2 regions of the Cupriavidus sp. FW306-1B-F12B genome follow, and region 2 is predicted to be linked to the other one. Evidence: predicted binding sites of a transcription regulator. Region 2 holds the regulator's gene; the other holds the start of a gene.
The links. The regulator sigma-54, encoded in region 2, starts transcription at its own class of promoters, with help from an activator protein. The targets are predictions, from matches to a motif close to TGGCANGNAANCTGCTTT.

Region 1: AC3WLE_RS17975 (circularly permuted type 2 ATP-grasp protein) is a predicted target of sigma-54. The motif match lies at 1,128-1,145, and genes of this name have one in related genera.

The regions. Positions count from the first base shown of each region.
Region 1 covers NZ_JBYSXC010000010.1:86,376-89,782, forward strand. The annotation lists gene edd (phosphogluconate dehydratase) at 1-379, shown strand, start outside; gene AC3WLE_RS17970 (gluconokinase) at 529-1,035, shown strand; gene AC3WLE_RS17975 (circularly permuted type 2 ATP-grasp protein) at 1,370-2,845, shown strand; gene AC3WLE_RS17980 (alpha-E domain-containing protein) at 2,913-3,407, shown strand, end outside.
Region 2 covers NZ_JBYSXC010000009.1:61,844-65,250, forward strand. The annotation lists gene hpf (ribosome hibernation-promoting factor, HPF/YfiA family) at 132-482, opposite strand; gene AC3WLE_RS16650 (RNA polymerase factor sigma-54) at 531-2,012, opposite strand; gene lptB (LPS export ABC transporter ATP-binding protein) at 2,147-2,947, opposite strand; gene lptA (lipopolysaccharide transport periplasmic protein LptA) at 3,016-3,407, opposite strand, start outside.

The sequences.
Region 1 (3,407 bases), on a different contig from region 2:
CAAGGTGGCGCTGGTGACCGACGGCCGCATGTCCGGCGCGTCGGGCAAGGTGCCGGCGGTGATCCACGTCGGCCCCGAGGCGCTGGCCGGCGGCGCGCTCGCGCGCGTGCGCGACGGCGACCGCATCCGTGTCGATGCCGTTGCCGGCACGCTGCAGTGGCTGGGCGACGAAGGCGAATTCGCGGCGCGCGAGCTGGCCGCGGCGCCGGACGACGATTTCGCGCAATTCAGCCTGGGGCGCGGCCTGTTCGGCCTGTTCCGGCGCCACGCGCGCATCGCGGAAGAGGGCGGCAGCGCACTTGACCTGTCCGAGGCGGATGCCGGGGCCGGCGCAGGCGGGCGCCAACGTACCGCAGCGGCGCAAACCGTCGCACAATAGCCAGGCCTGAGGCCGATTTTCCCCTGAAGTTCCCTGCGGGGCGGCAGCGCCCCCGGGCGTCTTTGCGCCGCCGCAAGGACGTCCAGCTGGACCGACAAGGACAGACAAGGATGGCGACACCATCCGATACCAAGACCGACGGAGCAGACATGATCTATATCCTGATGGGCGTTTCCGGCAGCGGCAAGACCACGGTCGGCCAGTTGCTGGCGCAGCGACTGGGCTGCGGCTTCCATGACGCCGATGCATTCCACAGCGACGCCAACAAGGCCAAGATGCACGCCGGCGTCCCGCTGACCGACGAAGACCGCTGGCCGTGGCTGGCGGCCATGCGCGCAGCCATCGACGCGGCCCGGGCCGAAGGCCGCACCCATGTGTTCACCTGCTCGGCACTGCGCCAGGCCTACCGCGACCGGCTGACCCCGCCCGACGGCGGCGTGACCTTCGTCTTCATGAAGGGCGATGCATCGCTGATCGGCACGCGCCTGTCCGCGCGCACGGAACACTTCTTCAACCCCGACCTGCTGCAAAGCCAGTTCGATACGCTGGAAGAGCCCAGCGACGCGCTGGTGCTCGACATCCGCCAGTCGCCCGAGGCGCTGGTCGCCACCATCCTGCAGGCCACGGTGCCGCAGGGCGCCGCCGCGGCGCGCTGACCTGCTGACCTCGCCGACCGTTCCGGCCGGCCCCGTGCCCGTGCAGCCCGCAAGCGGCCGCCAGCCTGGCTGGCGGCCGTTTTTGCGTGCGCTGGCAGACATCTTGCTAGTTCACTTTCCGTGCCGGCCGGCACCCGCCAGCTTGCGGGTTTCGCCGGTACGGGTATGCTGAAAGGGCCAGTGACTCGACAGTATCGCCGTGAGCGTCCCGAACGGGCAGGCGCGGCGGGCTGGGGACAGGAAAGCCAGGGCAAAACCAGGGCAGCCGGTAGCGACCCCGAAGTCGCAGTGAAGCGGTAGCACCGGAAGCCCGCGACATGGAGGAACGGCCATCATGGCGGGGCGGTATTTCGACGAGATGCTGGACTGGCGCACGGACAGGGCGCAATGGGTTATCCAGGCGGGGCAGGCATTGCCTGAAGGCGCGGTGCGCGCGCATTACCGGCATTTCGCTGACTGGCTGGCGCGGCAGTCTGAAGGCACGATGGGCAACAAGCGCGCCGAGGCCGACCTGATCTTCCGGCGCGTGGGCATTACCTTTGCCGTCTACGGCGACAAGGATGAAGCCAACAGCGGCACCGAACGCACCATTCCGTTCGACGTGATCCCGCGCATCTTCCCGGCCAGCGAATGGGCGCTGCTGGAAAAAGGGCTGCGCCAGCGCGTGGCCGCGCTCAACCGCTTTGTCCACGATATCTACCACGGCCAGGACATCATCCGCGCCGGCGTGATCCCGCCCGACCAGATCTACAACAACGCCCAGTACCGGCCCGAGATGCTAGGCGTCAACGTGCCGCACGACATCTATGCGCACGTGGCCGGCATCGATGTGGTGCGCGCCGGCGAGGGCGAGTTCTACGTGCTGGAAGACAACCTGCGCGTGCCCTCGGGTGTGTCGTACATGCTGGAAAACCGCAAGATGATGATGCGGTTGTTCCCGGACCTGTTCGCGCGCAACCGCGTGGCGCCGGTGGCCCACTATCCTGACCTGTTGCTCGACATGCTGCGCGGGGTGTCGCCGCAGGCCATTGCCGATCCCACCGTGGTGGTGCTGACGCCGGGCATGTACAACTCGGCCTACTTCGAGCATGCCTTCCTGGCGCAGCAGATGGGCGTGGAACTGGTCGAAGGCAGCGATCTCTTCGTCGAGGACGACCACCTGTTCATGCGCACCACGCAGGGCCCGCAGCGCGTCGACGTGATCTACCGCCGCGTCGACGACGACTTCCTCGACCCGCTGGTGTTCCGCCACGACTCCTCGCTGGGCGCGGCCGGCCTGCTGTCGGTCTACCGCGCCGGCAACGTGACCATCTGCAACGCCATCGGCACGGGCGTGGCCGACGACAAGTCGATCTATCCGTACGTGCCCGACATGATCCGCTTCTACCTGGGCGAAGAGGCCATCCTCAGCAACGTGCCGACCTATATGTGCCGGCGCCCGGACGACCTGCAGTACGTGCTGGACCATATGGAAGAACTGGTGGTCAAGGAGACCCACGGCGCCGGCGGCTACGGCATGCTGGTCGGCCCGGCCGCCACGCGGGCCGAGATCGATGCCTTCCGCGAAGTGGTGAAGGCGCGCCCGGAGCAGTACATCGCGCAGCCGACGCTGGCGCTGTCGACCTGCCCGACCTATGTGGAGTCGGGCATCGCGCCGCGCCATATCGACCTGCGCCCGTTCGTGCTGTCGGGCAAGGAGGTGCGCATGGTGCCAGGCGGGCTGACCCGCGTGGCGCTGCGCGAAGGCTCGCTGGTGGTGAATTCCTCGCAAGGGGGCGGCACCAAGGACACCTGGGTGCTGGAACGATGAACGCGAACCACGTGATGACCGCCGCAACGACCGCCATGGCGACCGCCGCCACGCCAGGAGAGCCCACATGCTGAGCCGCACCGCCGACCACCTGTTCTGGATGGCCCGCTACACCGAGCGCGCGGAGAACACTGCGCGCATGCTCGACGTCAACTACCAGACCTCGCTCCTGCCGCAATCGGCCGAGGTGGCCGAGCAGGGCTGGTGGGCCATGCTCGATATCTCCGAGCTGACCGACGTCTTCGACCACAAGTACGGACTGCTGTCGCGCGACGATGTGATCGACTTCATGGTGCGCGACATGACCAACGCCTCGTCCATCATGAGCTGCCTGCGCGCGGCGCGCGAGAACGCGCGCGCGGTGCGCGGCTCGCTGACCACCGAGGTCTGGGAGACCGTCAACACCACCTGGCTGGAGGTGCAGCGCCTGATCGCCGACGGCGTGCTGAAGGAAGACCCGTCGGCGTTCTTTGAATGGGTCAAGTTCCGCTCGCACCTGGCGCGCGGGGTCCAGTTCGGCACCATGCTCAAGGACGATGCCTTCCACTTCATGCGGCTGGGC
Region 2 (3,407 bases):
CGCGCCGCCAGTGCGGGCGCGGCATGCCGGCGGCAACCGGGAACGCGAGGGCGCAAAAAAGCCGCGCTTCATGGCGCGGCTTGCCTGTTCAATCCTGATTCAGCAGCCCGCTGCGGGGCTGCCGGGCACGGTCATTGCTGCATTTGCGCTGCGGCCATCTGGTACTTGACCGCTTCGCGGTCGTGGCCTTGCACGCGATCCTTGTAGCGGATCACCTGACGGTCCAGCTTGTCGACGAGTGCGTCGATCGCTGCATACAGGTCTTCGTGATGCGCTTCGACAAAGATGTCCTTGCCCTTGAGATGTAGATTGATTTCCGCGTACTGACGCCGGTCCTTTTCCTTATGGTTGTCGACAGAGAGCAGCACACTAACGCCAATGACTTGATCGAAATGCCTGACGATTCGCTCCAGCTTCGTTTCCACGTACTCACGCAGAGGGGGCGTGATGTCCAGGTGGTGTCCACTGATCTTGAAGTTCATAGCGCTTCTCCTTCTGAAAGAGCCTCACCAGGCAGGCGGTGGGCTCGGCTACAAAGACTTGCGGAGATTGACTGCGGGGATCTTCAGGGCTTCGCGATACTTGGCAACGGTGCGGCGTGCGACAACGAAGCCTTGTTCGCCCAGCAGTTCGGCAATGCGACTGTCGGAAAGGGGATTCCTCGGGTCTTCGGCTCCTATCAGTTGCTTGATCAAGGCGCGGATGGCCGTTGATGAAGCCGCGCCACCGGTTTCGGTGGACACGTGGCTGCCGAAGAAGTACTTCAGTTCGAAAGTACCCATCGGCGTTGCCATATATTTATTGGTCGTCACCCGGGAGATGGTTGACTCGTGTAAACCCAGTGTATCGGCAATCTCCCGCAAAACCAAGGGGCGCATGGCGATTTCGCCGTGGCTGAAAAAGTTCTTTTGACGCTCGACAATGGCCTGCGAGACACGCAGGATTGTGTCGAACCTCTGCTGGATGTTCTTGATCAGCCAGCGCGCCTCCTGCAGCTTCTGCTGCAGCCCGGCGGTGCCGGACTCACCCTTCGCGCCACGCAGGATTTGTGCATACATGTCATTGATGCGCAGCCTCGGCATCACATCCGGATTGAGCTGCGCGATCCAGCCGCCGCCACCCTTGCGCACGAACACGTCCGGCACCACGAAGTCCGCCTCCGGGCGGCTGTATGCATGGCCGGGGTAGGGCGCCAGCGAGCGGATCAGTTCGTGTGCGGACTTCAGCGCCGCTTCATCGACCTGCAGCGCCTTCTTCAGCCGCGTGTAGTCGCGTACTGCGAGCAACTCCAGGTGGTTGGTCACGATGTTCAGGGCCAGTTCGCGCTGCGGGTGCGTCAGGCGCCGCAACTGCAGGGCCAGGCACTCGGCGGCGTTGCGCGCGCCCACGCCGGGCGGGTCGAAGCTCTGCAGCAGCGTGAGGATGGCGTGGACTTCCTCGATCTCGAACTCGAGTTCTTCCGGCAACTCCGTGCAGATTTCCTCAAGCGATGCGCTCAGGTAGCCATCATCGTCGAGTGATTCGATCAGGAAGATGGCCAGGCCCTTGTCGCGCGCGGAGATCTTCAGCGGCGTGAGCTGTTCCATCAGGTACTCGCGCAGCGTGGGCTCGGCTTCACGCAGCTGCATCGGCGTTTTTTCATCCTCGTCGCCCTGGGGGCGGCGGGCAAAGTCGTCCAGGCTCCAGTCGCCGCTGCCATAGTCGTCGCCGTTGCCGCTGTCGCCATAGCTGTCGTCGTCAGCCGCGCCATCGGCGCGGGCCTCGCCATTGCCCTGCGGCTCTGCCGGCGCGGGCGCCGGTGCGCTCTGCAGGTTGACCGAGCCGTCGGCCGCAACGCGCAGCGGGCTTTCGATCCAGTCGTTCTCACGTTCGAGCAGAGGGTTTTCCGTCAGCGCCTGTTCGACCTCTTGCTGCAGTTCCAGCGTGGAAAGCTGCAGCAGCCGGATCGACTGCTGCAGTTGCGGGGTCAGGGCCAGATGCTGGGAAAGGCGGAGCTGTAGCGACGGTTTCATGCGACCTATTCTATGCGCATCTTTCCGTTGTTGGAACGGAAATTGCTATCGCTTATGCGGTCTGATCGCTGCTGGCTGTGGCAGGCCCACGTGCGCCCGCGAATAGGCCTGCCGCTCCATGGCAGGCCGCTGCATCACATGCGGAAGTTCTCGCCCAGGTAGACGCGCCGCACTGCGTCATTGGCGATGATTTCCTCGGGCTGGCCCGCGGCCAGCACCGTGCCTTCGCTGATGATGTAGGCGTGGTCGCAGATGCCGAGCGTCTCGCGCACGTTGTGGTCGGTGATCAGCACGCCGATATTGCGCGCCTTGAGGAAGCTGACGATGCGCTGGATCTCGCCCACGGCGATCGGGTCCACGCCGGCGAAGGGTTCGTCCAGCAGGATGAAGCGCGGCGACGACGCCAGCGCGCGCGCGATTTCCACGCGGCGGCGCTCGCCGCCCGACAGCGACAGCGCCGGGTTGTTGCGCAGGTGCGCGATCTGCAGGTCGTCGAGCAGCGAATCGAGGCGGCGCTCGATCTCGGCCTTGGCCAGCGGCTTGCCCTTGTCCAGCTGCAGCTCCAGCACCGCGCGGATGTTCTCTTCGACGTTGAGCTTGCGGAATACCGAGGCTTCCTGCGGCAGGTACGACAGCCCCATGCGCGCGCGCTCGTGGATCGGCAGGCCGCTGATGTGGTCGCCGTCGAGCACGATATCGCCTTCGTCCAGCGCCACCAGGCCCACGATCATGTAGAACGACGTGGTCTTGCCCGCGCCGTTGGGCCCGAGCAGGCCGACCACCTCGCCGCTCTTCACGTCGAGCGAGACGTCCTTGACCACCGTGCGCGAGCCATAGCGCTTCTTCAGGTGGCGCACGACCAGGGTGCTGCCGCCGGCAAGGACGGTGGAGGCTTCGACGGAAGGCTTGTCGGCGATGGTTGCGGTATCGGTCATTGGCACAGTCTGGCGTTCAGGCGTTTCCGGCGCCGGCCGCATGCGATGCACGCAGCCGGCGCCAGGCGTCAGGGTTTGTTGGCAGGCGCGGGCGCTGGCTTCAGGTCCAGCGGCGAGCCGCTGCTGCCCGTGGCGCCGGCCTTCTGGTCCTGGCGCGGCGACAGCACCGCGCGTACGCGGCCGGACGGATTGGCGGCCGCGGCGTCGCCGCTGCCGCCGCCGGCAGCCGTGTAGAACTCCTTGCGGCTGTCGTAGGTCAGCACCGCGCCGCGGATCTCGTCGACCTGCTTGGCGCCCTGCAGGCGCGCCATGCGGGCATTGCCGATCAGCTTGGAGTACTCCTGCTTGCCGTCGTACTCGATGCGGTCGCCCCAGCCGTCGATGTATTCGTCGACGCCTTCGCGCTTCTGCCGGATGTAGGCCTGCTTGCCCGGCTTGGCGGTGGCCACCGCGAACTGGT